DNA from 2 places in the Curtobacterium subtropicum genome. Region 2 is predicted to be linked to the other one. Evidence: predicted binding sites of a transcription regulator. Region 2 holds the regulator's gene; the other holds the start of a gene.
The links. Region 2 encodes HspR, which represses chaperone genes until heat shock. Its sites were predicted from a motif close to AAGTTGAGTCNNNNNGACTCAACTT; they were not measured.
Positions count from the first base shown of each region.

Region 1 (15,775 bases), on a different contig from region 2:
GGGACGAAGCGGTGCGCGTTGGCCGTGACCACGTTGCCGAACCCGGAGACCACGGTCGGCCCGCCGGACCGGGCGAACGCGCGGAGCCCGACGGCGGCGACCTGCTGCGGGGTCTGCCGACCGCGCTCCAGGAAGCCCGCTGCACCCGGGTGCCGAGCGGCCTCGTCGAAGAACCCGGTCTCGGTCGCCCCGGGACAGAGCGCGAGGAATCGCACGCCGCTCCCCCGGTTCTCCTGCCAGATCGCCTCGGTGAACGACAGCAGGAACGCCTTCGTCGCGCCGTAGACGGCCATCCCCGGCGTCGGTTGGAACGCGGCGACCGACGACACCGTCATCACACCGCCGAGGCGGCGCTGGAGCATGCCCGGCAGGAACGCGTGCACGAGTCGGACGACGGCGGTGCAGTTCAGGTCGATCTGGGTGCGGATCCGCTCCGGGGTGGCATCGACGAAGGGGCCGTGGTCGCCGACGCCGGCGTTGGCGACGAGGACGTCGACCCGGGTGCCGGTCAGCGCGGTGACGACCCGGTCGACGCCGTCCGCCGTGGCGAGGTCGGCCGAGACCGTCTCCGCAGTGACGCCGTGGTCGCGGCGGATCCGGGCGGCCAGGGCGTCGAGGCGGTCGGCTGAGCGGGCGACGAGGACGACGTCGGCCCCGGCGGCGGCCAGCCCGAGCGCGAGCTCCTCGCCGATCCCGCCACTGGCGCCGGTGACGAGGGCGCGGAGGCCTCGGAAGGGACTGCGGGGACGGCTCATGGACCCTGCGTACACCCGGCAGTGGCGAGGTCGACCGTGATCGCGGTACAGTGCCGTCCAGAGGGAAAAGACCCGCGCCGCTCGTCGGCCGGGAGCGTGCACGCGTCTCACGGGAGTCGCCACTTCTTCATCGAAGGAGTGCACCCGTGTCTGCACACACCCCACCCGCCCGTCTCCGTGACGCGTGGATCGCCCTGTCCGGGCTCTCCGCCGTGTTCCTGTTCGAGATGCTCGACAACTCGGTCCTCACCGTCGCCCTGCCGACGATCGGCCGTGACCTGGCGGCCTCCACCGCCTCGCTGCAGTGGGTCTCGAGCGCGTACTCGGTCGCGTTCGGCGGCCTGATGCTCCTGTTCGGAGCGGTCGCCGACCGGTTCGGCCGCCGTCGCACCATGCTCGTCGGGCTGACGCTGCTCGCGGTGGCGAGCGCCGCGACCGTCCTCGTGACCAGCGTGGAGCAGCTCGTCGTCGTCCGGGCCCTGATGGGACTCGCCGCCGCGATGACCACCCCTGGTTCGATGGCGCTGACCTTCCGGCTCTTCTCCGGCGACGAGCTGCGCGTCCGGGGCCTGACCGTGGTGTCGACCGCGGGACTCGTCGGACTCGCGGTCGGTCCGACGATCGGGGGCTTCGTCCTCGCCGTGGCGCCGTGGCAGGTGCTCCTGGTCGCGAACGTGCCGATCGCCCTCGTCGCACTCGTCGGCATCCGGTCCGGCGTCGGTGCGGACCAGCCGGAGGACCTGCACCGGCACCCGCTCGACCTCGTCGGCGCGGTGCTCGGGACGGCCACGGTCGTGGGTGTCCTGGTGACCCCGACGCTCGCCGTGTCCACGGGGGGCTGGCTGGCATGGGCCATTGCGGTCGCCACCGTCGTCGCCGTCGTCGGCTTCGTCGTGCGGGAGCGCTCCGCCCGGCACCCGCTGCTCGACCTCGCCCTGGTGGCCCGGCCCCTCGTCGCGAGCGGCCTGGCCTACAAGGCCGCGGCTGGCCTCGCCACCGCCGGGCTGTCGTACGCGGTGACCCTGCAGCTGCAGGCCGCATGGGGCTGGCCGCCCGCCCTCGCCGCGATCGGGACCCTGCCCCAGGTCGTGGTGCTGCTGGTGAGCGGCCGGTTCGTCGGACCGTTCGTCCGTCGGGTCGGGCTCGAGCGCGCTGCCTGGACGAGCGCGGCGGCCGTCGTCCTCGGGCTGGCCGTGTTCACCGTGCTCGGCCGCACCGGGTACCCGGCGGTCGCGGTCGCCCTCGTGCTCGTCGCGGCCGGGATGCGCGTGGTCGGAGCGGTCGCCGGCGCGCGCGTCCTGTCCGGGCTGCCCGGGGACCGCACCTCGATCGGGGCAGCGCTCGTCGACACCGCGAGCGAACTCGCCACGGCGGTCGGGATCGCGGCGACCGGGACGGTGCTCGCGGCGTTCGTGCCGGGCAGCGTCACCGTCGCGCAGCCCACCGCGGCGCACGCTGCTGCCGTCGTCGGTGCGCTGCAGGTCGCCGGGGCCGTGATCACCGCGGTCGCCGCGCTGCTCGTCGCCGTCGGGGTGCTCCGCGCGCGTCGCGGCGCCAGCACGCCGGAGCCGACCGCGACCCGGCCGACACCGACCGCGACCGGAAGCCCGACCCCGACCTCGACCCCGACGATCCCGACGTCGTCCACTGCTCCTTCCTCGTCCATCGACCACCACCAGGAGTCCTCCCGTGCCTGAGACCACCACGCCCCGCCCGCCCTTCGACCCCGAGCTCGCCGTGTTCCTCACCGCGCTCGAGGCCCGCAGACCGTTCACCATCGACGCCGCTGCCCTGCCCCGGATGCGCGCACTCGACGTCAGCGAGCAGGAGCTCGACGACCGGCTGCGCTCCCGCGGCCTCGAACGACGGAGCATCACCGTGCCCGGCCACGGCGGCGACCCGATCGACCTCGCCGTGATCCAGCGCACCGGCCGGAGCGGTCCGACCACGGGCGTCTACACGATCCACGGCGGTGGCATGGTGATGGGGCACCACCTCGGCAACCTCGACTCGTACGACGACTGGCTGCTCGACCACGACGTCGTGCTGGTCAGCGTGGACTACCGCCTCGCTCCGGAGCACCCCGACCCGACCCCGGTCGAGGACTGCTACGCCGGACTCGTCTGGGTCGCGGAGCACGCCGACGAGCTCGGCATCGACCCGGCGCGCATCGTCGTCGCGGGACAGAGCGCGGGCGGGGGCCTGGCCGCGGGGACGGTCCTGCTGGCCCGGGACCGCCGCGGCCCCGAGGTCCTCGCCCAGGTCCTGGTCTCCCCGATGCTCGACGACCGCGACGCGACCGTGTCGACGCGGCAGATCGACGGCGTCGGGGTCGCCGACCGGCAGGCGATGCACTTCAGCTGGGGCGCCTACCTCGGCGAGCGCCGTGGCACCGACGACGTCTCCCCGTACGCGGCACCCGCACGCGCCGAGGACCTCTCCGGGCTCCCCCGCACCTACCTCGACTGCGGCAGCGCCGAGGTGTTCCGCGACGAGACCGTGGCGTTCGCGAGTGCGCTCTGGGCCGCCGGGGTCGACGCCGAGCTGCACGTCTGGCCGGGCGCGTTCCACGGCTTCACGAGCATGGTGCCGGGTGCGGCGGTCTCCCGCTCGGCGGTCGCGGCCCTGGCCGACTGGACGACCCGGCTGCTCGGGGAGCCCGACCCGGTCCGGACGCCGGTGGCCTGACCGGCACGACCGGAAGCAGGGGCGGCGGGCGGGGCGCGAGCTCGGGCGGACAGCGGGCAGCGGAGGCGGGCAGCGACGAGGATGGAGCGCACCGCCACGACGGCGGCGGCACCGGCACGTCCCCGCCCTCCCCCGGAAGGACCGCTCCGCATGCTCATCCCCCGCCCCCGCTCCCGCGCCGACGGCACCGGCTCGTTCACCCTCGACGAGCGGACCCGCGTCACCGCCGACCCCGCGGCCGAGCCGGTCGCGCAGTACCTCCAGCAGGTGCTCCGCGCATCGACCCGACTCCCGCTGCTCGGTGCCGCCGGCGCGACCGACGTCCCGGTGATCGCACTGCGGATCGCGGCCGACCCGGACGACCTGCCGGCGGGCCCGGGCGGTGACCGGTCCGAGGCCTTCCGCCTCGAGGTCACCGCCGCCGGCGTCGTCGTCACGGGTGGTGGCCCGGCCGGCGTGTTCTACGGCGTCCAGACACTCCTCCAGCTCCTGCCCGCCGACGTGTACCGGCGCGGTCGGGTGCGCACCGACGGGTGGACGCTCCCGGTCACGGTCGTCGAGGACGCCCCGGCCTTCGCCTGGCGCGGCGTCATGCTCGACGTCGCGCGACACTTCCGCACGAAGGCCGAGGTCCTCCGGCTCGTCGACCAGCTCGCGGCGCACCGGATCAACCGCCTGCACTTCCACCTCACCGAGGACCAGGGCTGGCGCATCGAGATCACGAAGTACCCGCGGCTCACCGAGGTCGGGTCGTGGCGCACCGAGTCGCAGGTCGGAGCGCACGTCCCGGACGACGACGGCACGCTCCGGGTGGCGGGGAAGGACGGTCGCCCGCACGGCGGTTCCTACACGCAGGACGACGTCCGCGAGATCGTCGCCTACGCGGCCGACCGGTTCGTCACCGTCGTACCGGAGATCGAGACGCCCGGGCACGTCCGCGCCGCCCTGGCCGCCTACCCGGAACTCGGCGTGCACCCGGACCGGCAGCTCGACGTCTGGACCGAGTGGGGCATCGCGCACGACGTCCTGAACGCCGAGGAGCGCACGGTGCAGTTCTTCCGCGACGTCCTCGACGAGGTGATCGCCCTCTTCCCCTCGGAGTACGTCGGGATCGGCGGCGACGAGTGCCCGAAGGACCAGTGGGAGGACGACCCCCGCACCCAGGAGCGCATCCGCGAGCTCGGACTCGAGGACGAGGAACAGCTGCAGGCCTGGATCGTCGGGCAGCTCGCGGCCCACGTCGAGTCGCACGGCCGGCGCGCGTTCGGGTGGGACGAGATCCTCGAGGGCGGCACGCTCTCCCCGTCGGCGACCGTCGTCTCGTGGCGCGGACTGCAGGGCGCGGTCACGGCGGCCCGACGCGGACACGACGTCATCTCGACGCCCGACGACCAGGTCTACCTCGACTACCGGCAGAGCGACCTGCCGAACGAGCCGATCCCGGTGTCGATCGTGCTCACCGTCGACGACGTGTACGCGTTCGACCCGGTGCCCGCGGAACTCACCGAGGCGGAACGAGCGCACGTCATCGGCGGACAGGCGAACATGTGGACCGAGCACGTCGACTCCGTCCGGCGACTCGACTACCAGCTGTTCCCCCGCGTGGTCGCGCTGTCCGAGGCCCTGTGGTCGGCCGACGTCACCGGACCCCGTGACGTCGACGACTTCCGGCAGCGGCTCGAGCACCACCTCGCCCGGCTCGACGCGCTCGGCGTCGAGTACCGGCACGGGTCGGGCCCGCGCCCGTGGGAGGAGCGGCCCGGCGTGCCCGGTCGCCCCCAGACGCGCGCGGAGCGCGCCGCGTACATCGACGCGGTCACCGCGAACATCGCGGACGGCGGTCCGACGCCGTAGCCGCGACCGGACGGCGGACGGGAGGCCCGTGGCGCGCCCGCACCGCGCCTCCTGTCCGACCATGGCCGTGACGGGAGGCCCGTGGCGGCCCCGGCACCGCGCCTCCCGTCCGACCCGTGTCCGGTCCGGATCCGCGGTCGCGTCTCCGGGCCGGGCGTCAGTCGTCCGCTGCGGGGATGATCGACTCGAGCAGGCGGAGCACCCGCTCGCCGTCGACCGCGTCGGGGTCGAGCAGCCACTGCACCTGGAGTCCGTCGGACGCGGCGATGCCGAGACTCGCCAGGTCGACCGGATCGAGGTCCGCACGGATCCGACCGGCCGCCTGGTCCGCGGCGATGAGCTCGGCGAGGTCGGCGCGGAGTCGGCTGAACCGCTCGCGCATGAAGTCGCGGGTGGCCGGGTGGCCCTCCTGCACCGCGTCGGCGGCGAGGGTCGTGTAGAGCTGCACGAGCCCGGGGACCTCGCGGTTCCGCGAGGCGCTCTCCCGCATGTCACCGATCGCCGACCGCATGCGGTCCGGGGCGTCCTGCTCGCGGACCTCGTGCTCGCGGTAGACGGCGAGCAGCAGTTCGTCACGGCTCGGGAAGTAGTGCCGCAGTGCCGCGTGGGTGATCCCGAGCGCGTCGGCGACCGACCGCAACGAGGACGCGTCGACGCCCTGCGCGGCGACCATGCGGATCATCTCGTCGAGGATCTGTGCACGGCGCTCGGTGCCCTTGCGGTACCCACCGCGTCGGGGCGGGATCGCGCCGTCGTCGTCGACCTCGTGCGTCATCCCACCAACTTACCGCTGGAAGGTTTTCGCGCCACCCCGTCGTGGCCGAGGTCGCCGCGGTCGCGGTCAGGAGTCGTTCGGCTCCGCGGCACCGTCGGGGTCGACCGTGTACTCGTCGACCGGCGCCGGCGTGCCGTCGGCGAGCGCGTCGGTGATCTGGGACAGGCAGCGTGCGAGCACCTCGTTGTCCTCGCTCGACAGGTGGTCCATGACCCCCACCACGGCCTCGTGGAACCGGGCGTACGACGAGTCGATCTTCTCGGCGGCCTGCACCGTGGGCTCGAGCACCTGGGCCCGACGGTCGGTGGGGTGCGGCACGCGGACGATGTCGCCCTTCGCCACGAGCCCGTCGACGATCTTCGTGACCGACGCGTTCGAGACGTTGAGCATGACGGCGAGGTCCTTCGGCCCCATCGCCCGTCCGTCCCGGTGCGCCTGCAGCATGTACCGCACCGTCAGGAACTCGTTCTTCGTCAGCCCGCTCTCGGCGCGTGCCTGTTCGAGCTGCTGCTCCTCGGCGTGCTGCAGCTTCAGGAGCGCGTCGACGGCGACCTTCGCGGCCCTGGACCGCGGCTCCCTGGCGTAGAGGTGGACGTGCTCGCGGCGGACGACGGTCAGGGGCATCGGCGGATGGTGTCTCTCTGTCGGGCGGATCCGGTCGGAGCGGGTGGCTACGCGGTGGGCGCCGTGAAGAAGTCAGCGTACGACGGCTCGCTGCGCGATGACAGGAGCGAGGGGTCCTGGATGCGGCGGGACACGTAGGCGTCGATGACGGCGGGGTCGGTGAGCCCGACCCGCGTGTGGGTCGCGGAGAGCCGTGACGACCGCGGCATCCCGGAGTACGTGCTGTGCATGGGTGGTCCCGCCTTCCTGCGTCGTTGCCGTCCTGGTCGGACGAGGAGACTGTTTCACGACGTGAACGATCAGTGCAACGAACCTTTCGCGTTCTGTACGGTTCGCGCGGCACCCGACCGGACGGGGCCAGGATGGACGGCATGGCCTACACCGCCGCGGACGACCGCTACGACTCCATGCCCTACCGCCGGACCGGCCGATCCGGCCTCGACCTGCCACTGCTCTCGCTGGGCTACTGGCACAACTTCGGCGACGACAAGCCGTTCGAGACGCAGCGGGCGATCAGTCGCCGGGCGTTCGACCTCGGCATCACGCACCACGACCTCGCGAACAACTACGGCCCGCCGTACGGCGCCGCCGAGGTGAACTTCGGCCGGCTGATGCGCGAGGACTTCCGCCCGTACCGCGACGAGATGGTGATCTCGACGAAGGCCGGGTGGGACATGTGGCCCGGGCCGTACGGGCAGGGCGGCGGCTCGCGCAAGTACGTCCTCGCCTCGCTCGACCAGTCGCTCGAGCGGATGGGCCTGGACTACGTCGACGTCTTCTACTCGCACCGCCTCGACGCCTCGACGCCGCTCGAGGAGACGATGGGCGCGCTCCACGCCGCCGTGCAGCAGGGCAAGGCGCTCTACGTCGGGATCTCGTCCTACGACGCCGAGCGCTCCCGGCAGGCCGTCGAGATCCTGCGCGACCTCGGCACGCCGCTCCTGATCCACCAGCCGTCGTACTCGATGCTCAACCGCTGGATCGAGGACGAGGGGCTCCTCGACGCGGCCGGTGAACTGGGCTTCGGCGTGATCGGCTTCACCGCGCTCGCACAGGGGCTGCTCACCGGGCGGTACCTCGACGGCGTGCCGGAGGACTCGCGCGCTGCCGCGGGAAAGTCCCTCGACGCCGGCAGCCTGACGGACGAGGTCGTCGGCCACCTGCGGGCGTTGGACGACATCGCCTCCGAGCGCGGCCAGAGCCTCGCGCAGCTCGCGCTCGCGTGGGCGCTGCGCGACGAGCGGGTGACCTCGCTCGTCATCGGGGCGTCGCGCGTGGAGCAGCTCGAACAGAACGTCGCGGCGCTCGGCAACCTGTCCTTCACGGACGACGAGCTGCGTCGCATCGACGAGCACTCGGTCGGGGTGCTCGACGTCGACCTGTGGTCAGGCGCCCGTTCCGGTCAGGTGAGCTGACCCCCCGACCGGTCGACTCGGCGGTACGCTACACATCAGTGGGGCGGATCGCCGGGTCGTCCTGCGGGCAGGACTGAAGCCCACCACCGTGGCAGCGGTGATGGGCTCCGGGTTGCCCTCCGAGTGGAAGGCCGAGGGCGCAACAACCGCCCCCGAGTTCTACGACTCGGGACCAGCATACGCGAGCCCGCTCGCGTATGCAGCCCTCGGCCGCTCCCGCTCGACCTGTGGCGGAAGGGCCAGTAGGCAGGGCGGCCCGTACCCGGTCGGGTACGGGCCGCTCCGGTCCCCGGTGTCAGGCCAGGCCGAGGCGCTCGTCGAGCAGCGACAGGAGCCGCTCGCGGAACGGCACCGCCGACCAGCCGTGGTCCGCACCGTCGACGATCGTCAGCCGCGCTCCGGGCAGCAGCTCGGCGTACCGGCGGCCGTACGACACCGGCACGATCGCGTCCTCGGTGCCGTGCACCACGTCGGCGGGACCGGTGTACCCGGACACCGGGCCGTAGACGTCGAGCCCGTCCTGCACGTCGGCGATGAACGCGCCACCGAGGGGCATCCCGCCGAAGTCGAACCACCCGCGCTCCCGGACCGGCGCGAGCGGCTGCCCCTGGATCTCGTCGTGCTTCGTGATGTCGTCCACGACGACCCCGGCGGGCGACCACAGCGTGAGCGTCCGGACGAGCGAGGGTTCCCGCGCCGCGGCGAGCGCCGACTCCACCGCGCCGAGGCTGTGCGCGACGACGTGCACGCCCTGCCCACGGTCCGCAGCGTGGATCATCGCGACGACCTGGTCGACCTCGTCGCGGATCGTGATGTCCGCGAACTCCCCGTCGCTGACGCCCTGGCCCAGTCGATCGTGGCTGCGGACGACGACCCCGCGCGCGACCAGGTGCCGTGCGGTCTGCACGAACAGCTGGTGCCCGCCGAGCGCACTGTCGCTGAACCCGTGCACGAGCAGCACGACGGGGGCGTCCTCGGCGGCACCGTCCTGCGGCTCCCACTGCCAGCCGCGGACCGTGCGGCCGCCGTGGTCGAGCGTGGTCGGGGTGGTGCGCGGGTCGACACCCCGCAGCGGCACGGTGGCCATCAGTTCGTCCGGTCCGCCCAGCCGGCCGGCAGGTCGCCGGGAGCGGTGTCGATCACGGACTCGTCGTCCTCGCCGACGTGCTCGAACAGGGTGATGTGCGCGAACTCGGGGACGACGTAGATCGGGTAGGTCGGGCCCTCGTCGCGGAAGCGCTGCATCTCGTCCAGGTGGTCGTTCTGGAAGAGGACGGTCTTCGACCCGTCGAGCTCGATCCACCGCGGGAAGAAGATCGTGCCGTGCAGGACGCGCTGCTCCGGGATGACGTTGACGACGACGCTGGTGCCGGTCGGCTCGTTCCAGGACACCTTGTAGACGCCGGCGGCCAGGGCGACGAGGTCGACCGTCTGGTCCTTCACCCAGCGGCCGCCGACGTGACCGGTGTGGATGCGGTAGTCGATGGTCGTCGCGTTCTTGACGTACATCTCGTACTGCCAGCCGTTGGCGTACGTGTAGACGAACCGGTGGCCGACGATGCCGGTGAGGTCCTGGGGCGGTTCGGGGTGTTCGACGGAGATCTGCGTGCTCATGGATGCAAGTTTGCTCCCGAACTGGTTTTGTTGCAAACACTCTTCGCTGCTAGGTTGCCGTGTGTGCAGGGTACGGACGGGTCGGACGGCACGACACAGGTCGCGCGCAGGCTGAGCGACCGCATCGGACCCTTCCGCCGCGCCCTGCTCCGGACATCGCGCGAGGTCGCCGACCTGCCGGACATCCCGGACGCACAGGTCGAGGTGATGCGCGCACTCGCGGCGGGGACCACCGCACCCTCCGCCCTCGCCGGCCGCCTCGGACTCGCCCGCTCGACGGTGAGCAACCTCGTGTCGGCGATGGAGTCCGCCGGACTCGTCGAGCGGCGCCTCGCCGCCGGCGACGGTCGCCGGACCGAGCTCCGCCTGACACCCCTGGCCGAGGAGCGACTCGCGGCGTACGACGAGGCGTCGACCACCGTGCTCGTCGAGGCACTCGACCGGCTCTCCCCCGAGGACCGGGCCGCGCTGGCCGCCGCACTCCCCGCGCTCGAGCACCTGCACCACGAGATCACGCACCGCGCGGACCGCTGACCTCCGTCGTTCGACCTCCGTCGTTCCGCTGCTCCCAGCGGGCTCTGAGCAGTTCTTTGGCACTCGTGAGGGGAGAGTGCTAAAACCGTTTGCAGTTGAGTCGAAGGGACTCAATGCAGACCATGAAGGAGTTGATCTCGATGACGATGCAGTTCGACCCGTTCCGCGAGCTCGACCGACTCGCCGGTTCCCTGCTCGGCGCCGGCGCAGGTGCTCCCCGCTCGATGCCGATGGACCTGTACCGCACGGGCGACCACTACGTCCTCGACGTCGACCTGCCGGGCATCGACCCGGGCTCGGTCGACGTGGACGTCGACGGTTCGGTGCTCACCATCCGCGCGGAGCGCACGCTCGGTGCCCCGGAGGGCTCGCAGTGGCTCACCCGCGAGCGCCAGCCGGGCACGTTCGTCCGGCAGCTCACGCTCGGTGACCACCTGGACACGGCGCGCATCAGCGCCGCCTACGACAACGGCGTCCTGAGCGTGACGATCCCGGTCAAGGAGTCCGCGAAGCCGCGGAAGATCGACGTCACGACCGGCGGCGGCGCACAGCAGCTCGCGGTCAGCAGCGGTTCCGCCGAGTAGTCCGGGGGTGCCGGTGACGACAGTCCTCAACGCGCTCCTCGCCGTGGCGGTCGTGACCGCGGCCCTCGTCGCCACGAGCCTCGACCGCCGCACCGCCGCCCTGCTCGGGGCCGGCGGCAGCACCGTGGGCAGCTTCCTCACCTGGGTCCTCGCCCCGCGGGCGTGGACCGACGTGGCGATCGTGCCCTGGGTCGCCGCCGTGGCCGGGACAGTTGCGTGCATCGCGCTGTGGAGCGCGGTGCGCCTCTACTCCGGCATCTTCGAGCCGTCGCGCGCACCGCGTGACGACGACACCGCCGCGCTGGCGACGGTCGGTGCGGAGACGTGACCACGTGACCACGAGACGGACGGGAGGCCCGGTGCCAGCTGGCACCGGGCCTCCCGTCTGCGGGCGCGTCCCGTCCGTGGTCGCCTCCCGTCCGCGGTCGCCTCTCGTCACCGACGCGCGACCGGCGGGACCGTCACTCCTTGTTGAGCGTGTCCTGCACCGCGCCCGCGGTCTTCTCGACCACGTTCGGCAGCTCCGTCGTGCCGTAGAACCGCACGTCCGGGTGCGTGGGCGGCGGCATCGGCACCGACGAGGTGGGGCCGTCGTGGTACGAGTACTCGCCCTTGCCGTCGAACGACGGACCGCTCGCCCAGGGACCGTCGCCCGCCTGCGCCCCGTCCGAGAAGTTCAGGTACTGGTAGCTGAACTCGGTGTGCTCCTTCGCCTGCGGGAAGTTGTTCGGCACCGGGAAGTCCTCGATCCCCTTCTCACGCAGCTCGGCGGCCGCGGTCGCCCACATGTTCTGGTGCATGGTGTCGCGCGCGAGCAGGAACGACAGCAGGTCCCGCACGCCGTGGTCGTCGGTCATGTGGTAGAGCCGTGCGACCTGCACGCGCCCCTGCATCTCGGCGTTCGCGTTCGCGGTGAAGTCGGCGAGCAGGTTGCCCGACGCGGTGATGTACGAGCCCTGCCACGGGTTCCCGTTGCTGTCCACCGGCCGCGCCCCGGCGCCAGCGACGATGCCCTGCTGGACGTCCGTCCCACCGACGATCGCGGCGACGGTCGGGTCGTCCTGCACGGCGTCCTCGGTGATGCCGAGCGGGCTCTTCTCGAGCAGCTGGGCGATCATCGTCGCGAGCATCTCGACGTGGCCCATCTCCTCGGCGCCGATGCCGAACACCATGTCGCGGTACTTGCCGGGCATGTGCATGTTCCACGCCTGGAACTGGTACTGCATCGCGACGGAGATCTCGCCGTACTGGCCGCCGAGCACCTCCTGCAGCTTGCGGGCGTAGACCGCGTCGGGCTTGTCCGGGGTGCTCGTGAACTGGAGCTCTTGCTTGTGGAAGTACAACTCGTTCTCCTGTCTCGATGATCGTCGTGCCGGGGTCGTGGCGACCGCCTCGTCGTCGGCACGGTGGGTGGTCACGGCCGACGGTCGGCCGCGCCGACTGGACGCCCGTCCGGGGTGGACGGATCACGCGGTCGGGCTGACCGGATCACGCGGACGGAAGGTGCCGAGCGGCCTAGCGTGGGCGTCATGGACCTCCATCTGCACGACCGTGTCGCCCTCGTCGTCGGCGGACGCGGGACGATCGGCTCCGTCGTCGCGGAGACCCTGCGGCGCGAGGGCGCACGGGTCGTCGTCGCCTCGCGGAGCGCCGACGGGGACGACGCCGTGGCACTGGACACCGCGTCGCAGGAGTCGGTCGACGCCGCGGTCGCCCGGGTGCTCGAGCAGCACGGACGCATCGACGTCCTCGTGGTCACCGCCGCTCCGGCCGCCGGCACCCTCGACCCCGACCGCGCGTCCGATCCCGAGCAGGTCGCCGCCGCGATCGACGGCAAGGCCCTCGGCTTCCTCCGGGTCGCGAACGCCGTGCTCCCCGTGCAGCGCGAGGCGGGCTGGGGTCGCGTGGTGGTCGTGAGCGGGCAGAACGCGTACCTGTCCGGCAACGTGACGACCTCGCTGCGGAACGCGGCGACGAGCATCATCGCCGGGAACCTCGCCGACCAGTACGCGGGCACGGGCGTCACCGTGAACGTCGTCAACCCCGGCCGTGTCACGGACGAGCCGTCCGCCGCGGTGCAGCCCGGCGCCGGCGGCGAGTCCAGCCCGCAGCAGATCGCCGACCTCGTGACGTTCCTGTCGTCCCCGCGCTCGGTCGTCAGCGGCGAGTCGGTGTCGATCGCGCACCGGGTGCTGGGACAACTGACGATCTGACGGGTTCGTCCTGCAGGACGACCCCGTTCGTCCCGCCGGACGATGCCCGACGACGGGGTCACCCGCCAGGCTCGGTGGCATGGAGAGCTCGACCAAGCACGTGATCGCCACCCTCGCCACCTGCGCCGCGATCGTCGTCGTCACCGCGGTGGCCCTCGTCGCGATGTCCCCGATGCCGTGATCACCCGTCGTGCGATGATCGAACCGTGACCGACCGGCGGACGTTCATCCGGCCCGTGCGGGGCCGGTCGATCGTCGTCGACCTCGTCCTGGCCGGGTGCGCGGCGCTGCTGTTCGCCGCGCCGATCGACCTCGAGCTCGAGCACGCCAGCCCTCTCGCCGTCGCCGTCGCCTGCGTCGCGATCGCCCTCCGGCGCATCTCCCCGAGCTCGGCGATGGTCGCCACGGTCGCGCTCGGCCTCGTGCAGGTGGCGGGCGGCGAACGGCCGTCGCTCGTCGACCTCGCCATCGCCGTCGTCATCGGCACCGTCGCCGTCGTCGGGACGCGGTTCGAGGCCGTGCTCGCCGGACTGCTCGCTGTGGTCGCCGGGGCCTCGGCGTCCATGTACCTCTCCACCACCGGTTACCGGTACGCCCTGCTGCTGAACGGCCCGCGTGACCAGGTCGTCCTGGTGCTCGTCGCGCCCGCGCTCGTGCTGCTCTCCGTCTGGGCAGCCGGGCTCGCCGGGCGGGCCGTCCGGTCGCAGAACGCCGAGGCCGTCCGTCGGGCCGACGCCGAGGCGGCAGCCAGCCGGGCGGAGGCCGTGGCCAACCGCGCCGAGGCCGTCGCCACCCGTGCGGTCGACGAAGCCGAGGCCGAACGCATCCGCGCCGACATCGCCCGCGACGTGCACGACGTCGTCGGCCACTCGCTCGCGGTCATCATCGCGCAGGCGGACTCGGTGCCCTTCCTCGACGACGAGGCCCGCATCCGCGAGGTCAGCGCCACCATCGCCAGCACCGCCCGCAGCTCCCTGGTCGAGGTGCGGCAGGTGCTCGGGCACATCGACGGCTCGGACACCGCGAACGACCCGACGTCGTTCGAGGAGATCGTCCGCGGCATCCGTGACGCCGGCGTCGACGTCGAGCACGCCGTAAGAGGTGTCGCCAGACCGCTCGGCGCGGTGCACGGCACCGCTGCCCGCCGGGTCCTGCAGGAGATGCTCACGAACGCACTCCGCCACGGGGCGCCCGGCGGCGCCGTCGAGGTCCGGGAGACCTGGCGGTCCGCCGACCTCGTGCTCGAGGTCGAGAACGCCGTGCCGTCGAGGGCCCTGCCCGTCGGTGCGGGCCTCGGGCTCGAGGAGCTCGCCGCCGCGGCGACCGGTGCCGTGCCCACCCGCACCCCGGTGACGGGCGAGCAGCCGACGGTCTCCTCGACCCGGGGCTCGGGACGGGGCCTCACCGGCATGCAGACCCGACTGACCACCATCGGCGGGTCGTTCGACGCCGCCGTGCTGGACGCCGTGTTCGTCGCGCGCGCCCGCATCCCGTTCGACGTCCGAGGGGGGACCACTCGATGACCGACCCGATCCGCATCCTGCTCGTCGACGACCAGGCACTCTTCCGCGCGGGGCTGCGCGTGGTGCTCGACGCGCAGCCCGACATGCAGGTGGTCGGCGAGGCGTCCGACGGTGCCGAGGCCCTCGACCGCGTCCGCGACCTCCGCCCTGACGTCGTGCTCCTGGACATGCGGATGGCCGGGACGGACGGCGTCGAGACCGTCCGTCAGCTCTTCTCCGGCACGTTCCCGGGGCCGCTCCCCCGCGTGGTGGTGCTCACGACGTTCGGTCTCGACCCGGCCGCGGCGACGGCCATCCGGCTCGGCGCCAGCGGCTTCCTGCTCAAGGACACCACGCCGCCCTTCCTGTTCGCAGCCGTCCGGGCCGTGCACGAGGGCAGCTCGGTGATCGCGCCGAACGACCTGTCGCAGCTGTTCGGCGCCGACGTCGACCGTGCGCCCGCCCCGCAGCCCGAGGCGTTCCAGACCCTGACCGACCGGGAGCGCATCGTGTTCGGCTGGGCGTCGCGCGGGCTGTCGAACGCGGAGATCGCGGCGAAGGAGTTCGTCACCGAGTCGACCGTCAAGACGCAGATCTCGAGCATCCTGGGCAAGCTCGCGCTCCGCGACCGGGTACAGCTCGTCGTGTACGCGCACGACCACGGGCTGGCGGGCGCCCGCGACACGTAGGCCGGAGTGCGCGCCGGTCGCGTCGCGCGGTGCGCCGACCGGGGACGGCCTGGAGGCGCGTGGCAACGGTGATCCGCGCCTCCCGGCCGACACGGGGCTGGCTCCGGCGCGTGCCGGCCGCGACCAGCGTCCGCAGGCCGACACGGGGCTGGCTCCGGCGCGCGGCGGCGGTGACCAGCGTCCGCCCGCCGACCCGAGACCGCTCGACCATGGGAACGCGAGAAGGCCCCCGGATTCCTCCGGGGGCCTTCTCTCACCTGGTGCGCGAGGGGGGACTTGAACCCCCACGCCGTTTCCAGCACACGGACCTGAACCGTGCGCGTCTACCAATTCCGCCACTCGCGCCAGCCCGGCAACACTAGCACGCGTCGGAGGGTGCCCGTGACCACGCACAGACGGGCACGAGCGCCACCCACTACCATGCAGTGGTCCCTGACCGACGAACACGGAGACACATGGGCCTCTTGGACAGCTTCGAGCGAGGGTTGGAGCGTGCCGTCAACGGCGCCTTCGCGAAGACCTTCCGCT
Region 1 covers NZ_JAUCMM010000003.1:85,827-101,601, reverse strand. The annotation lists gene QUG98_RS05775 (SDR family NAD(P)-dependent oxidoreductase) at 1-755, opposite strand, end outside; gene QUG98_RS05770 (MFS transporter) at 902-2,452, shown strand; gene QUG98_RS05765 (alpha/beta hydrolase) at 2,445-3,443, shown strand; gene QUG98_RS05760 (beta-N-acetylhexosaminidase) at 3,594-5,297, shown strand; gene QUG98_RS05755 (TetR/AcrR family transcriptional regulator) at 5,455-6,072, opposite strand; gene QUG98_RS05750 (MarR family winged helix-turn-helix transcriptional regulator) at 6,139-6,696, opposite strand; gene QUG98_RS05745 (hypothetical protein) at 6,744-6,926, opposite strand; gene mgrA (L-glyceraldehyde 3-phosphate reductase) at 7,068-8,111, shown strand; gene QUG98_RS05735 (alpha/beta hydrolase) at 8,407-9,198, opposite strand; gene QUG98_RS05730 (phenolic acid decarboxylase) at 9,198-9,725, opposite strand; gene QUG98_RS05725 (MarR family winged helix-turn-helix transcriptional regulator) at 9,789-10,259, shown strand; gene QUG98_RS05720 (Hsp20/alpha crystallin family protein) at 10,400-10,843, shown strand; gene QUG98_RS05715 (hypothetical protein) at 10,857-11,171, shown strand; gene QUG98_RS05710 (manganese catalase) at 11,305-12,186, opposite strand; gene QUG98_RS05705 (SDR family NAD(P)-dependent oxidoreductase) at 12,373-13,056, shown strand; gene QUG98_RS05700 (sensor histidine kinase) at 13,263-14,579, shown strand; gene QUG98_RS05695 (response regulator) at 14,576-15,247, shown strand; tRNA gene QUG98_RS05690 (tRNA-Leu) at 15,506-15,592, opposite strand; gene QUG98_RS05685 (FHA domain-containing protein) at 15,703-15,775, shown strand, end outside.
Region 1: a site for HspR is predicted at 10,352-10,376, ahead of QUG98_RS05720 (Hsp20/alpha crystallin family protein). Genes of this name have one in related genera too.

Region 2 (15,775 bases):
GTGAAGCGCCACATCGGTACCGACTGGAAGGTCGACATCGACGGCAAGAGCTACACGCCGCAGGAGATCTCGGCCCGTACCCTCGGCAAGCTCAAGCGCGACGCCGAGCAGTACCTCGGCGAGGACGTCACCGACGCGGTCATCACCGTCCCGGCGTACTTCAACGACGCCGAGCGCCAGGCCACGAAGGACGCCGGTGAGATCGCCGGCCTCAACGTCCTCCGCATCATCAACGAGCCGACCGCGGCCGCGTTGGCGTACGGCCTCGACAAGGGCAAGGAGGACGAGCTCATCCTGGTCTTCGACCTCGGTGGCGGCACGTTCGACGTCTCCCTGCTCGAGGTGGGCAAGGACGACGACTTCTCCACGATCCAGGTCCGGGCGACCTCGGGCGACAACCGCCTCGGCGGCGACGACTGGGACCAGCGCATCGTCGACCACCTCGTCAAGAAGTTCAAGGACGAGCACGGCGTCGACCTGTCCACGGACAAGATCGCGAAGCAGCGCCTGAAGGAAGCCGCCGAGCAGGCGAAGAAGGAGCTCTCGTCGCAGATGTCGGCGAACATCCAGCTCCCGTACCTGACGCTGACCGCCGAGGGCCCGCTGAACCTCGACGAGACCATCTCGCGCGCGCAGTTCGAGCAGATGACCTCGGACCTGCTCGACCGCACGAAGAAGCCGTTCAACGACGTGATCAAGGAGGCGGGTGTCAGCGTCAACGACATCGCCCACGTGGTGCTCGTCGGTGGCTCGACCCGCATGCCCGCCGTGGCCGAGGTCGTCAAGAGCCTGACCGGTGGCAAGCAGCCGAACCAGGGCGTCAACCCGGACGAGGTCGTCGCCGTCGGCGCCGCGCTGCAGGCCGGTGTCCTGAAGGGCGAGCGCAAGGACGTCCTGCTCATCGACGTCACCCCGCTGTCCCTCGGCATCGAGACCAAGGGCGGCCTGATGACCAAGCTCATCGACCGCAACACCGCGATCCCGACCAAGCGCAGCGAGACCTTCACGACCGCCGACGACAACCAGCCGTCGGTCGCGATCCAGGTCTTCCAGGGCGAGCGCGAGTTCACCCGCGACAACAAGCCGCTCGGCACCTTCGAGCTCACCGGCATCGCCCCCGCTCCCCGTGGTGTCCCGCAGGTCGAGGTCACGTTCGACATCGACGCGAACGGCATCGTGCACGTGTCCGCGAAGGACAAGGGCACCGGCAAGGAGCAGTCGATGGTCATCTCCGGCGGCTCGTCGCTGCCGAAGGAGGACATCGAGCGCATGGTCCGTGAAGCGGAAGAGCACGCGGCCGAGGACAAGGCCCGTCGCGAGGCCAACGAGCGTCGCAACCAGGCCGAGCAGCTCGTCTACTCGATCGAGAAGCTCATCAAGGAGAACGACGAGAAGCTCCCCGCGGACGTCAAGTCCGAGGTGCAGGCGGACGTCGACGGGCTCAAGTCGGCCCTCGCGGGTGACGACGACGAGGCCGTGAAGACCGCCTTCGACAAGCTCAACGAGTCGCAGGGCAAGCTCGGCCAGGCGATCTACGCCCAGCAGGACGCTCCGTCGGCCGGCGGCGAGCAGCCGGCCGGCGACCAGGGCCAGCAGGCGGACGACGAGGACATCGTCGACGCCGAGGTCGTGGACGACGAGGACGACAAGGACAAGAAGTAACGATGCCGAACCCTGAGGACAACGCGCCCAAGGGCGACGTGCCGGAGGACGAGCCCCAGGTCGAGGGCGACGCCACCAACGCACAGGAGCCCGAGGACCTCATCGAGGCGGAGGGGCCGGACGTGGAACTCCCCACGGACGGCCCCGCCGCCGGCGGCCCGAGCGCTGACCAGGCGAGCGACCTCTCCCCGGAGGACCAGGCCCTGCTCGACGACGCCGCCCGCGGCATCGAAGAGGACAAGCTGAGCCAGGGTGACCGTGACCTCGTCGCCGACATGCGTGCCGACATGCTCCGCGCGCAGGCCGAGCTGGTGAACTTCCGGAAGCGCGTCGAGCGCGACCGCGAGGCGAACCGCGACGCCGTCATCGCCGAGGTCGTGCGGGCCCTGCTGCCCGCGCTCGACGACCTCAGCCGCGCCGAGGCCCACGGTGACCTCGCCGAGGGCCCGATGCAGGTCATCGCGCAGAAGATCCGCGGCGGCTTCGGCAAGTTCAAGCTGGAGCAGATCGGCGAGAAGGGCGAGCCCTTCGACCCGAACGTGCACGAGGCGATCGTGCAGCTCCCGACGCCGGGTGCGACCGGCCAGACCGTGGCGGACGTCGTCGAGCCGGGCTACAAGCTCGGCGAGCGCGTCATCCGTGCGGCCAAGGTCGCCGTCGCGGTCCCCGCCTGAGGCACGGGAAGGAGGTAGGGATTCATGGCCAGTCAGGACTGGTTCGACAAGGACTTCTACAAGGTCCTCGGCGTCGACAAGACGGCGAGCGACGCTGAGCTGAAGAAGACCTACCGGAAGCTCGCGCGGCAGTTCCACCCGGACTCCAACCCGGGTGACGCCGCCGCCGAGGCCCGCTTCAAGGAGATCAGCGAGGCCTACTCGGTGCTCTCCGACAAGGAGCAGCGCGCCGAGTACGACCAGGTCCGTGCCATGGGCTCGGGCGCCCGCTTCACCGCGGGCGGTCCGGGCCAGGGCGGCGGGTTCGAGGACGTCTTCGGTGGGATGTTCGGCCAGCAGGGCGGACAGCGCGTGCGCTTCGGCCAGGGCGGACGCGGCGGCGGTGCCGGCGGCTTCGAGGACATCCTCGGCGGGATGTTCGGTGGCGGCCAGGGCTTCGGCCAGTCGTCCGGCGGCTTCCGCGGGTTCGGTGGGCCGACGAAGGGACGCGACGTCACGGCGTCGACGACCCTCGACTTCACCACCGCGATCGCCGGTGACACGGTCAAGCTGTCGCAGGGGAACGGCCGTCCGGTGAACGTCCGCATCCCTGCGGGCGTCGCCGACGGGCAGAAGATCCGCCTGCGCGGCCGGGGCGAGCCGAGCCCGGACGGCGGCGAGGCCGGTGACCTGGTGGTCACCGTCAGCGTCCGCAAGCACCCGGTGTTCGAGCGCGACGGGCAGCACCTCCGCGTGGACGTCCCCGTGACCTTCGCCGAGGCAGCGCTCGGCGCGACGATCCAGGTCCCCACCCTCGGCGGCGAGCCCGTCAAGCTCAAGGTCGCACCGGGCACCCCGTCCGGTCGCGTCCTGCGCGTCAAGGGCCGCGGCGTCACGACGAAGAACGGCACGGGCGACCTGCTCGCGACCGTGCAGGTCGCGGTGCCGTCGCACCTGTCGGACAAGCAGCGCGAGGCCGTCGAGGCGCTCCGCGCCGCCCTGCCGGACGAGGACCCGCGCGAGGACCTGCTCGCCAAGGCGCGCGGGTAGGCGGTACCAGCAACAGCACGAGAACCGGTCTGGAGGCCCGGTGCGGCTCCGTCAGGAAGCCGCACCGGGCCTCCAGACTGTTCCAGGACCACCCGACGACGGAAGGGACGTGACGTGACCGACATGGACGAGGAGTCGCCCGTCTTCGCGATCGCGGTGGCGGCTGAGCTCGCGGAGATGCACCCGCAGACGCTGCGGCAGTACGACCGGCTCGGCCTGGTCGTGCCCGGGCGGACCCGCGGCGGTTCCCGCCGCTACTCGATGCGTGACGTCGCGCAGCTGCGCGAGATCGCGCGGCTCGGCAGCGAGGGGGTCTCGCTCGAGGGCATCCGTCGCGTGCTGGAGCTCGAGAACGAGAACCGGGCGCTGCGCGACCGCGTGCGGGAGCTCGAGCGGGCGCTGGCGGACCAGCTGATCAGCCGACCGGGCGCGCGCGTCTTCGCGGCGACGACCACGGGCGCCGCGGTACCGCTGCGCGCGGGGGTGCGACCGCAGCGGAACACCGCCGTCGTGCTGTACAGACCAGCCAGAAGGACGACTGACGGCTGACGCGGACCTTCCTAGCGTGACGGACGACCCGACCGGGTCACCGGTCACGATCCCAGGAGGTACTCCGTGCGTTCTCGTCCATCCGTCATCACGATCGCCGTCGGCACCGCGCTGACGGCCGTCCTCGCCTCGAGCGGCGTCAGCGGTCCGGCCTCCGCCGCGACCGGCGACGGCCTGCAGGTCGCTCCGTCGGCCGACGCATCGACGAAGGCGATCTCGATCCGCACCAGCCCGCCCACCGACGTCTCCGTGACGGTCGGCACCGAGGGCTTCACCGTCCGGGCGACACCGCACTGCGACCTGGCGCCCGAGTGCAAGAGCTACATCCGCGTCCTCAGTGCCGGGTTCAGCACCACCGTCGACACCCGGAACGGCGCGCTCGTCCCGTGGCCTGCGGGTTGGGCCGAGGGGGAGACGCGCACCGACGGACTCGTCTTCAGCGCTGCCTGCGACGGCAGCCGCTGCTACACCGAGACGTCCGCCGGGGTCTCGCTCGGGTCGATCACCCGACCGGTGACGCCGCGGGCGCTCTCCGCCGAGGTGACCGCGAAGGACGACGCTGCCCGGACCGCCCGCGTCGAGGGCACCGCGACCCCGGGTGCGTCGATCCGTCTCGTCGGGGACGAGGTCGCGCGAGCCGACTCCTCCGGGCGGTGGAGCCACGAGCTGCGGGGCCTCGCCGTCGGGGACAACGTCCGCACCTACCAGCAGTACGTCGACGGAGCCCTCCGGGACGACCGGCGGGTGACCGTCCGGATCGAGGAGACCCGGCCCGTGTTCTCGGGCGCGGTGTCCTTCGACGACGACGTCACGCAGCGCGCGCTGGTTGCCGGTGCGGGTGTCCCGGGCGCGCGCGTGGTGCTCACCGACGGCGAGACCACGATCGGCGAGACGACCGTCGGAGCGGACGGCCGGTGGTCGTTGCGGATCGACGCTCCCGATCGCGGCGGGGTCCGTCACCTGACTGCCACCCACACGGCTGCGGGACAGGGGCCGGAGACCGTGGGCATCGACGTCGACTACGGCCAGGCCGTCCGCATCACCTCGCCGGGGAACGGGTTCGTGATCCCGCCGGCATTCCCGGCGGTCAGGATCAGCGGGACCGCCGCGCCGGGGGCGGTCGTGCGGCTCTCCGAACGGGGTGCGAGCGGGAGCGACCTCGGCTCCGCGACGGCCGGTGCGGACGGTCGGTGGGCGATCCGGACGCCGGCGCTGCCGCAGCGTGACCACGTGCTGCAGGCCACGGCGACGTCGCGTGGTGCGAACTCGACGTCGGCCACCGTCGGGCTCCACGGCAACTGATGCGTAACGCACAGTATTCCGACTCCGTAGGTTGGTCAGGGTCCCGCTCGGGGCCCTGACCGACAGGAGAACACGATGCACGAACGACCACCGATCGCGGCGGCACTCGTCGTGGGGCTCGTCGCCCTCGCCGCCCTCGCAGGACCAGTACCGGCTGCGTCGGCGGCCGACCAGGACCAGACCAGCGCCGGGGCCGAGGCGATCCGCGACCTCGGGACCGCTCCGGAGCAGGCGCGGGCACTGGCCTACGCCGGTGTCCCGACCGGCGTCCGCGTCGAGGCGACGCAGTCGGGTCTGGTCGTGACCGCGAACCCGGTCTGCACCGGACTCGTCTGGGGGTGCAAGTCGATCATCCACTCCAGCGGGCGCGTGTTCGACCTGGTCGACACGACGAGCGGCTACACGGTGCCGTGGCCGTCCGACTGGCGCGAGGGGGAGTCGCGCGACGCCGGTGCCGTCTACTCGGCCGCGAGGGACTGGGTCTCGTGGTGGTGGAACTCGAACCGACCGGCCGCGCTCGGATCCGTGACCCGGCCGTACGCCGCACGGTCGTTGACGGCGACGGTCGTGAGCAAGGACGACGCCGCGCGGACCGCCCGCGTGACGGGGACGGCGACGCCGAAGGCCTCGATCCGCATCGGTGGGTCCGAGGTGACGACCGCCGACCAGTCCGGCAACTGGTCCTCCACCCTGCAGGGCCTGTCGGTGGGGGCGAACAGCCGCACGTTCCAGCAGTACGTCGACGGGTCGTACAAGGACCAGAAGACGGTGTCGGTGACGATCGTCGACCCCGTGCAGCCCGACCAGATCACGGGCAACCGGGGCTCGGCGACCCTGGAACGGGGGAAGACGTCGACCGTGTACAGCACGTACACCGCGAAGCGCGCCTTCACCACCCCGACGGGGCGGCTCGAGGTCGCCGCGCCGGCCGGTACGCGGTTCGCGAGCGGCCAGGACAGCCAGCGCGGGGAGTACCGGTCGGGTTCCTCGTGGTACTCCTTCGGTGGCAACACCCTCGTGAACGGGTCGCGCTCGAGTGACGGTCGGACCTACACCTTCGACCTCGGGCAGCGGAACTGGGACGTCGCGAAGGACCAGCAGTTCCGGTTCGGGCTGCGGGTCGAGACGCCGGTCGACGTCTCCCCGACCACCGGCTCCATGACCGGGCACCTGTCCGGGTCCTTCACCGGCGGCACGTTCGACACCACCGCCACGACGGACACGACCGTGGCCGACCAGCCCCTGACCGCTCGGGTCGCCGAGGTCGACGCCGCGCGGCGGACGGCGCGTGTGGAGGGCACCGCTCCCGGCGTCACGACCGGCATCGCGATCACGTGGGAGCGCAACGGCCAGGCGACGACACAGCGCGTGGAGCCGCGGGACGGGAAGTGGACGGTCGACGTCGACGGACTGCGTGCCGGGAGCAACACGGTGCAGGTGGAGGCCTTCGCCGGGCAACAGTCCCTCGCCCGGACGACCGTCGACGTGCAGGTCGACGCACCGACCTTCGATGCGTCGGTGACGTTCGCCGACGACGTGACCGAGCGGGCGACCGTGTCCGGGCACGGGGTCCCCGGCGCGCGGGTCGTGCTCCGGGACGGGTCGACGGAGGTCGGCTCGACGACCGTGGGGCAGGACGGGACGTGGACCGTGCGGCCGGCGGCACCGGGCCGCGGTGGGGTCTGGTCCCTGACCGCGACGCAGACCGCGAGCGGGCAGCCGCCGCAGTCGATCGGCGTCGACGTCGACTACGGAGCGGCCGTCCGGATCACCTCGCCGGGCGACGGGTTCGTCGTCTCGCCGGTGTTCCCGAGCGTCCGGATCAGCGGGGTCGCCGCCCCAGGCGCGGTCGTCCGGCTCGCCGAGCGGGGTGTCCCCGGCAGCGACCTGGGATCGGTCACCGCGGGCGCGGACGGTCGGTGGGCGGTGTCGACGCCGGCGCTGCCGGTCCGCGACCAGGTGATCGAGGCGACCGCCACCGGGCGTGGCGCGAACACCACGACGGCGACGGTGTCGCTCTCCGGCAGCTGACCGGAGGTCGAGGCGGACGAGCCCGCGGTGCCCGAGCGGCCCGCGGGCTCGTCCGCGTGCGACCACACGCGCCCGAGCACACGCGCCCCGACGGCGGCACAGTGACGGCGGCGCAGCGGTCGATCGCGTGGCCGGCGGGCTCGCACCGCACGGCGTCAGGGTGCCGGCGGTTCGTTCCGCTCCTCGGCGCGCGCCGTCATGCTCCCGCACCGGGGCGCGGCGAGCAGCTCGAGCTCCGGGTCGACCGGTCTGCAGCGACCTGGTCGCCCGGCACGGATCCGGTCGACCACCGTGCGCAGGCAGGCGCCGCACACCTCAGCGGTCCTTCCGGTCCGGGTCCGGCAGCAGGTGGATCCGGCTCGATGCCCGCTCCGCCAGGCGCCCGTCGCGGCTGTCCACCGCGATGCGCAGTGCCACGAGCCCGTTCCGGATGTGCTCCCACGGCAGCGCGGCGCGGACGTCGTCGTGGCGCAGCCGGTAGGTCAGACCGTCGAGCGCACCGCTCAGCGTCGCGGCGAGCAACGGGTTGTCGCACTCCGCGATGAACGACCGGTACACCGGCGTCACGGCATCGGCGCCCCACTCCCAACGAGTCTCCGCCATGCAATCGAGCAGCAGCCCGAGCCGACGGAAGAGCAGGGCGCGTCGGCGGTCGTCGAACTCGGGGATCGTCGTCCGGACGACGCCGCCGAAGAGCAGCCCGAGCGCCTGCAGGGTCGGCACGAGGTCCTCGCGCCGGGGGACGGTCACCCGCGTGTACCGGTTGGCGCGGAACTCGACCAGTCCGAGGTGCCCGAGGTCGGACAGTGCCTCACGCACCGGCGTGCGGGAGCAGCGCAGACGGCCGGCCAGCTCGTCGTCGTCGAGCAGGGTGCCCGGGGCGAGCACCCCACCCATGATCTCGGCGCGGAGCCGCTCCCTGGCCTGGTCTCGGAGCCGGGGCCGCACCCCGGCGTCTGGCGAAGCGAACATCGGCCCCTCTCGCACCGTCGTCCCACCCCGTCCGGGCGGTGCATCCGACTGTAGGGCCCCGGGATACCAGAGCAGACCGGTGATATACCGACGTTGTCCGGTCGCGACGTCCCGTGAGGGCGAGCTGGGTAGCCTTGGCCGGTGCCGTTCGACTTCGCAGACCACTTCCGGCGCCGCTCCGACGGCGACCAGCCGGACATCGTCGCGATCGACGGCACGGACCGCTTCATGCTCGACGAGGCGCCGTTCCTGCACGGTGACGCGCTCCGGCAGCCGGGTGAGGTCGCCGTGGTCGACGACCGCTACGGCGTGCTGACGCTCGGACTCCTGGCGCTGCACGGTTCGAGCGACATCCGCGTCGTGCAGGACTCCCTCGTCGGGGAGCGCGCCCTGACCGCGAACGCCGGCACCTTCGGGCGTCGGGGCTTCCACCACCCGGCGACCCTCGAGGACGCCTTCCGCGACGTGCGGCTCGTACTCCTCCGGCTGCCGAAGTCGAACGACCGGCTCGACGAGGTCGCGCGCGCGATCGCCCGGTGGGCCGCTCCGGACGTCGTCGTGGTCTGCGGCGGCCGGGTGAAGCACATGACCCTGTCGCAGAACGACGTCCTGCGCCGGTACTTCGGCGAGGTCACGGCGTCACGCGGACGGGCCAAGTCCCGACTCCTCATCGCACAGGACCCGCTGCACGCGGCCGCCGCGCGAGCGGACGTGACCGCACCCTGGCCCCGCACCGTGCACAACGACGAGCTCGGCATCACGATCGCGGCGCACGGCGGCGTCTTCGCCGGGACGTCGCTCGACCTCGGCACCCGGGTGCTCCTCGACGTGGTCGACGACGCGGTCCCGTCCGCGCGCCAGGCGGTCGACCTCGGCTGCGGCAACGGCACCATCGCGACGGTCCTCGCGCGCCGCCGGCCGGCGATCCGGGTGGTGGCGACCGACGTCTCGAGCGTCGCCGTCGCGTCGACCCGTGTGACCGCCGACCGCAACGGCGTCGGTGACCGGGTGGTCACGGCACGGACCGACGCGGGGGACGAGCTCGACAGCGGCTCGGCGAAGCTCGTGCTCTGCAACCCGCCGTTCCACGACGGCACCAGTGTCAGCACCGACGCGGCGGCGGCGATGTTCCGGAACGCGGCCCGCATCCTGCAGCAGGACGGCGAGCTCTGGTGCGTCTGGAACGGACACCTGCGCTACCGCGCCGACCTCGAGCGGACCGTCGGTCCGACGCGGCAGGTGGTGCGGACGTCCCGCTTCACCGTGACCGCGTCCCGCGTCACGTCCTGAACCGGCCACGGACGGACGGGAGGCCCGTGGCTGCGCAGCCACGGGCCTCCCGTCCGTGTGGTGGTCACGTCGGGACGCGACCCGGGCCGATCAGGCCGGGACGTAGTCGAACGTGTCCGGGTCCGGGCCGGTGCGGTGGCCCTTGTCCAGCGAGGTGATGGCGGTCATGTCCTCGTCGGAGAGCTCGAAGTCGAAGATCGCGAAGTTCTCCTCGACGCGCGAGCGGGTGACCGACTTCGGGAAGACGATGTCACCGCGCTGGATGTGCCAGCGGAGGACGACCTGCGCCGGGGTCTTGCCGGTGTTCCCTGCGATCCGCGTGATGGTCTCGTCGTCGAGCACGAGGCCCTGCGCGATCGGCGACCAGGCCTCGGTCGCGATGCCGTGCTCGCGGTCGTACGCGCGCAGTTCCTCCTGCACGAGGTACGGGTGCACCTCGATCTGGTTCACAGCCGGGGTGATCGTCGTCTCGGCGGCGAGGCGGTTGAGGTGGTGTGCCTGGAAGTTGCTCACGCCGATCGAGCGGGCCGTGCCGCCGCGGTAGAGCTCCTCCATCGCCTTCCACGTCGGGACGAAGTCCGAGACGGTGGGCAGCGGCCAGTGGATGAGGAACAGGTCGGTGTAGCCGCCGAGCAGGTCGGCCGACTTCTTGCCGTTCTCGAGTGCGGCCTCGGGGTCGTGGAACCCGTTGTTGAGCTTCGAGGTGACGAAGATCTCCTCGCGCGGGATGCCGGACGCCTCGATGGCCTCGCCGACCTCCTTCTCGTTGCCGTACATCTCGGCGGTGTCGATGTGGCGGTAACCGACCTCGAGCGCTGTGAGGGTGGCCTCCTTCGTGTCCGAAGGGTCGATCTGGAAGACACCGAAGCCGAGCTGCGGGATGGTCTTGCCGTCGTTCAGGGTGATGTTCGGAACGGTCATGACGCCATGCAACCAAACGGGTCCCAGGAGGCATTCCGGCAACGCTCAGCCGGGCGGGTCCGCAGCTGCGGAGTGCGCGAACCGGACCGGGGCCGCTCGCTCGATCCGGTTCGCAAGCGGGCGGACAGGTCAGGCCGCGACCGGTACAAGCGTGAACATGTACGTAGAACACAGAACATCACCGGCCGTGATGGTCCTCGTGACCGCACTCTGCCTGGTCGCCGCGCTCGTCGGAGCGCCGTCCGACCGGGCTGCTGCCGCGATCGACGAGCCGGGCGCGGCCCGCGGGGGAGTCGCGCCGTTCCGTGGGGCGATGCCCGAGGCGAGCGGTGCGAACGCTGCACCGGTGGTCCGGGCGTCCGAGGACTTCGAGAACGGCCTGTCGACCACGCCGGTGATGCTCGACCGGTACGTGGGTCGCTCCGGGCAGCGGTACACGGCCGACCCGCGGTGGATCGATCCGCAGCAGTGCAACGGCATCCTGACCAGCCAGACGAGCGGAGACGTCGCCGCCTGCTCCGCGAATCCACAGCTCCGGACGCTCGCGACCGTGCTCGGGACCGTGACCGGGACGGACCCGAGGTCGAACCACGCCGTCAGCGCCTGGACCCTGGACCGGCGCATGCCCGCGGACGCCGTGCAGGTGCAGCCGACCAGCCCCACGCAGCTCGGCGAGACCGGTCGCTTCGTCTCCTTCGGGGTCGCGGCGGCCGCGGCATCGTGCGACGTCGCGCACCCGGAGCTCGCGTTCTCGCTCGTGGACCGTGGCGAGGAACGCCCCGTCTCGGGGCCGATCGACCCGTGCACGGACCGACGTGCGCAGACCTACACCGTCGGCGGCGAGCAGATCAGGGCGGGTTCGTTCGTCTCACCCGGCGGGCTGCTGTTCGACGGCGACACCGTGCAGTGGCGGCTCCGGAACCAGCAGACGGCGTTCGACGGTAACGACGGCGCGATCGACGGGGTGTCGGTCCTCGACACGACGCCGCGTGTGGCGAACGCGTTCGCGGGGACGCCGGTCGTCGGGGACACCGCCCGCATGACCGCCCGGGTCGTCAACACGTCGGAGCTCGGGTCGAAGCCCGGCTGGTCGTACGCGGAGCGCCTCCCCTCGGGCCTGCGCATCGCAGGGTCGCCGCACCTGGAGAGCTCGTGCACGGGTGGGGCCGTGACCGCCGAGCCCGGCGGTGACCTGTTGACCGTGCACGGGGACCTGGCCACGGACGCGGTCGACTGCGCTGTGTCCTTCGACGTGACCTCGGACCGCGCGGGGACCTACACGCTCACTGCAGGCGACGTCGAGGCCCACCGGGGGGTCGACCTGCCGGACCCGGCGAGCGTGACGTTCCTGCCCGAGCAGAACGCCCTCGTGGCCACCGAGGAACCGGTGTTGACGGGCGACGACGCGGTCGCCGACCTGGGCGAGGAGATCGCGTTCGCCACGACGGTGCGCAACGCCGGGAACGCCCCGGTGCACGACCTCGGCGTGGTCGGGACCGCGGGCACGAGCACCTGCGCGGCGACCGACCTGGACCCGGGAGCGTCCACGGTGTGCACCTCGCCCCGGCGGCCGGTCGTGCAGGCGGACCTCGACCGAGGCCGCATCGACGATGCCGTCCGCGCCACCGCCACCGCGCGGTCCGGGGACCCGGTCGAGGCCACCGCGTCCGCGACCGCCCCGACCCCCGCGGCTGCACCCGCGGTGGCCGGGGTGCTCTCCGCGCACCGGGACGACCACGAGCCGCACCCGGGTGACGAGGTGACACTGGCGCTCCGGGTCGAGAACACCGGGAACGTCACACTGCACGACCTCGCCGCCGCCGTCGACGGTCGGGACGAGTTCACCGTGACCTGCCCCGCGGCCCCGCTCGCGCCGGGCGCGGACGAGGACTGCCGGGTCTCGGGGTCGGCGAGGCTCACCCAGCAGGAGATCGACGGCGGCGCGCTGACCTTCACCGCTCCCGTCACCGGTCGCGCGCCCGACGGCAGCGCGGTCCGGACGGACACCGCGGCCGAGCTCCCGCTCCCGCGGCGTGACGCCGTCGCGGCAGACGCCACCGCCGCGATCGTGCCCGGAGCGGGGACCGTCCCCCTCGCCGGGGACGAGGTGCGCCTCGGACTCGTGCTCCGCAACACCGGGAACACCACGCTGCACGACCTCACCGCGCTCGCCGAAGGCCGTCCGGACCTCGACGTCGACTGCCCGACCGGGGACCTCGCGCCAGGGGCTGCCGTGACCTGCACGGTCGGGTCGCACCACCTCTCCCAGGCCGACGTCGATGCCGGGCGCCTCGACGTCGCCTTCACGGCGCGCGGTACCGGCCCGGACGGGCAGAGCGCAGAAGCCCACGCGGTGACGGGCGTGGACGTCGAACGGCTGCCGGTGCTCGGCGCGACGCTCACGGCGCACCTGGCGACCGTCCATTCCGGTGGCTCCGGTGGCTCCGGTGGCTCCGGTGGCTCCGGAGGGTCCGGTGCTGCCGGTACCGACGACCGGCTGCAGCGTCCCGGCGACCACGTCGAGGTCGCCGTCGAGATCCGGAACGCGGGCAATGTCACACTGGACGACCTGGCGGCCGAGCTCGTCGAGTCGGTCGACGCGCCGGTGACGTGTCCCATCGCGACGCTGGCGCCGGGTGGGACGGTCTCGTGCACGGTGCCCGACCACGAGCTGACGCAGGACGACGTGGAACGCGGGGTCGTCCCGTTCGTGCTCACCGCGTCGGCGACCGACCCGACCGGAGCCGCCGTCGACGCGCGTGACGACGTCCGGGTCGGCCTCCGTGCCGGGAACGTCCTCGACCTCCGCACGACCGTGGTCGAACGTGACCGTGATGGTGCGGTGCGACCGGTCACCGGGCCCGTCCACGAGGGCGACCGGATCGCGGTCCACGGGACGGTGCGACACACCGGCAACCTCGTCGTGCACGGGCTCCGGGGCGCTGACACGGACGCGTCGGACTGCGCGGACCGGACGCTCCAGCCGGGCGGTGCGACGACGTGCGACGGGGCGTTCCACACCGTGACGGCGGCGGACGTCCGCGCCGGCGTGGTGCGGTTCACCACCGAGGTCGAGGGGCGCGTGAGCCGCGCGGACGGCGGATCCGAGCACGTCGGTGGCGGCTCGGACACCACGCAGACGGGGACCGTCACGGCGGACCACCGCACCGGCCGGTCGACCCCGGCGGAGGATGCCTGGCCGGTGACGGTCGCGTCCCCCGTCCGACACGACGAGGTCCGGGTCGAGGCCCCAGCGGCTGCCGGGGCGGCGGGCATCCCGGCAGCGCTGGCCTTCACCGGCACCACGGCCGTCGCCGGCGGACTCGTCGGAGCGCTCGGCCTGGTGCTGCTCGGGACGGCCCTCGTCGTCATGCGACGTCGGGCGGACCGGACGGGACCGGCCGTCCGTGTACCCGGCGGGGACGGCACCTCGGACCACGGCGAGGAGTAGTCGGGGGAACGGACCCGGGCCGCGAGCGACCCGGGTCCGCGCTCCGCTCAGGCCGGCGCCCGCCTCAGGCCGGCGCCCGCCGCAGGCCAGCGCCCCGCTCAGACCAGCGTCCGCCTCAGGCCAGCGCGGCCGTGATGTACGCCAGCAGCGCCGCGCCGTAGGTCTCGGCGGCGTCCGCGCCGGTGAACTCCCGCTGCTCGCCGCCGATCGTCGCGGTCACGGTGAAACCCGCCGCGAGCGAGACGAACGCCGGCCCGAGCAGCTCGCGCAGCTGGTCCTCGCGGGGGAGCCACAGGGCCTCGGTCGCCGACACCGAGTCCAGCGCCCACTCGGTCGTGCCGTTGAACCCGAGCACGGTGCCTGACGGGTAGTCGTGCCGCTCGACGGTCATCTCGGACACCGTGTAGACGTCGTCGTCGACGCCCGGCTTGTCGATGACGAAGCGGTCCCCGGTCGCGGGGTGCCAGCGGAGTCCGGCGTCGCGGAGGGCTGTGGCGGTGTCGACGGTGATCACGTCTCCACCCTGCCATGCGCCACCGCCGAACGCGGATCCGCCGCCGGGCGGAGGCGCGTGGCAAGGTCCGCGTACTAGCATCGCCGAGCACCCCGCGCACGGCGAGTGATCGTCCGCGCGCGCGGACGCGACGATGCCGAGCAACCGGTGCCGCGCCTCCAGGCCGTCCGCGGCCACGGGCACGACCGCGAGCCGGCGTCCGGACGCCGGTCCCCGCCGACGCCCGCGCCGCTCGTCCGCACCGAACCCGTCCGCCCAGCAAAGGACCCGCATGACCCTCGAGCGCGAGGAACTCCGCGACGACTGGACCGTGGCGATCGCGGGCGACGAGCCGCCGGTCGGCGCGCCGGACGGCATCGCGGGACGCACCATCCGGGCGACCGTCCCCGGACAGGTGCACACGGACCTCGAGCGCGAGGGGATCGTCGCCGACCCGCGGTACGACCGCAACGAGGCCGCCGCCGCGTGGGTCGGCCGGGCCGACTGGTCGTACCGCCGCACCGTCGACGTCGCCCCGCGAGGCTTCGAGCGCGTCGACCTGGTGTGCGAGGGGCTCGACACGGTCACCGAGCTCAGCCTGGACGGCGTCGTCGTCGGCACCACGCGGAACATGCACCGCCGCTACCGCTTCGACCTCAACGACGTGCCCGGGACGTCCGGCGAGCGCGACCTCGAGCTGCTGTTCGAGTCGCCGTACCGCGAGGCCGGCCGGGTCGCCGCCCGCGCCGGGTCGATGCCCGGACCGTACGACGAGCCGTTCCCCTACGTGCGCAAGATGGCGTCGAACTTCGGCTGGGACTGGGGGCTGACGGCGGTCACGAGCGGGCCGTGGCGCCCGGTCGCGATCGAGCGGTGGTCCACCGCACGGCTCGCCGAGGTCCGACCGCTCGTCGACGTCGAGGCGGGCGAGGGCGTGCTCGACGCGCACATCACGGTCGAGCGGTCGGGCATGAACGACCTCGACCAGGACGGCGAGGACGACGACCTCGTGCTCGTCGTGACGGTCAGCGGGCCGACCGTCGACGGTGGCACGACCCGGCAGCGCTCCCGGGCGCAGCTCACCCCGCAGAGCGACGAGACGGTCGTCACGGTGCGGGTGCCCGACGTCCGCCGCTGGTGGCCGCGCGGGTACGGGGAGCAGGTGCAGTACGACGTCACGGTCGAGCTGCAGACGGTCGACGGCGAGGTGCTCGACCGCCGCGCGAGCCGCACCGGCTTCCGCTCGACCCGCATCGACACGGCCGAGGACGAGATCGGCAAGCCGTTCACGATCGTGGTGAACGGCACCGTCATCGACGTCCGCGGGGTGAACTGGATCCCGGACGACGTCATCGTGTCCCGTGTGGACCGTGCCCGCATCGAGGACCGGCTGCGCGCCGC
Region 2 covers NZ_JAUCMM010000013.1:57,609-73,383, reverse strand. The annotation lists gene dnaK (molecular chaperone DnaK) at 1-1,662, shown strand, start outside; gene QUG98_RS14965 (nucleotide exchange factor GrpE) at 1,665-2,336, shown strand; gene QUG98_RS14960 (DnaJ C-terminal domain-containing protein) at 2,361-3,365, shown strand; gene QUG98_RS14955 (heat shock protein transcriptional repressor HspR) at 3,489-3,914, shown strand; gene QUG98_RS14950 (Ig-like domain-containing protein) at 3,981-5,216, shown strand; gene QUG98_RS14945 (Ig-like domain-containing protein) at 5,292-7,247, shown strand; gene QUG98_RS14940 (GntR family transcriptional regulator) at 7,563-8,219, opposite strand; gene QUG98_RS14935 (class I SAM-dependent methyltransferase) at 8,361-9,509, shown strand; gene QUG98_RS14930 (aldo/keto reductase) at 9,600-10,430, opposite strand; gene QUG98_RS14925 (DUF7507 domain-containing protein) at 10,621-13,881, shown strand; gene QUG98_RS14920 (pilus assembly protein CpaE) at 13,997-14,395, opposite strand; gene QUG98_RS14915 (glycoside hydrolase family 2 protein) at 14,667-15,775, shown strand, end outside.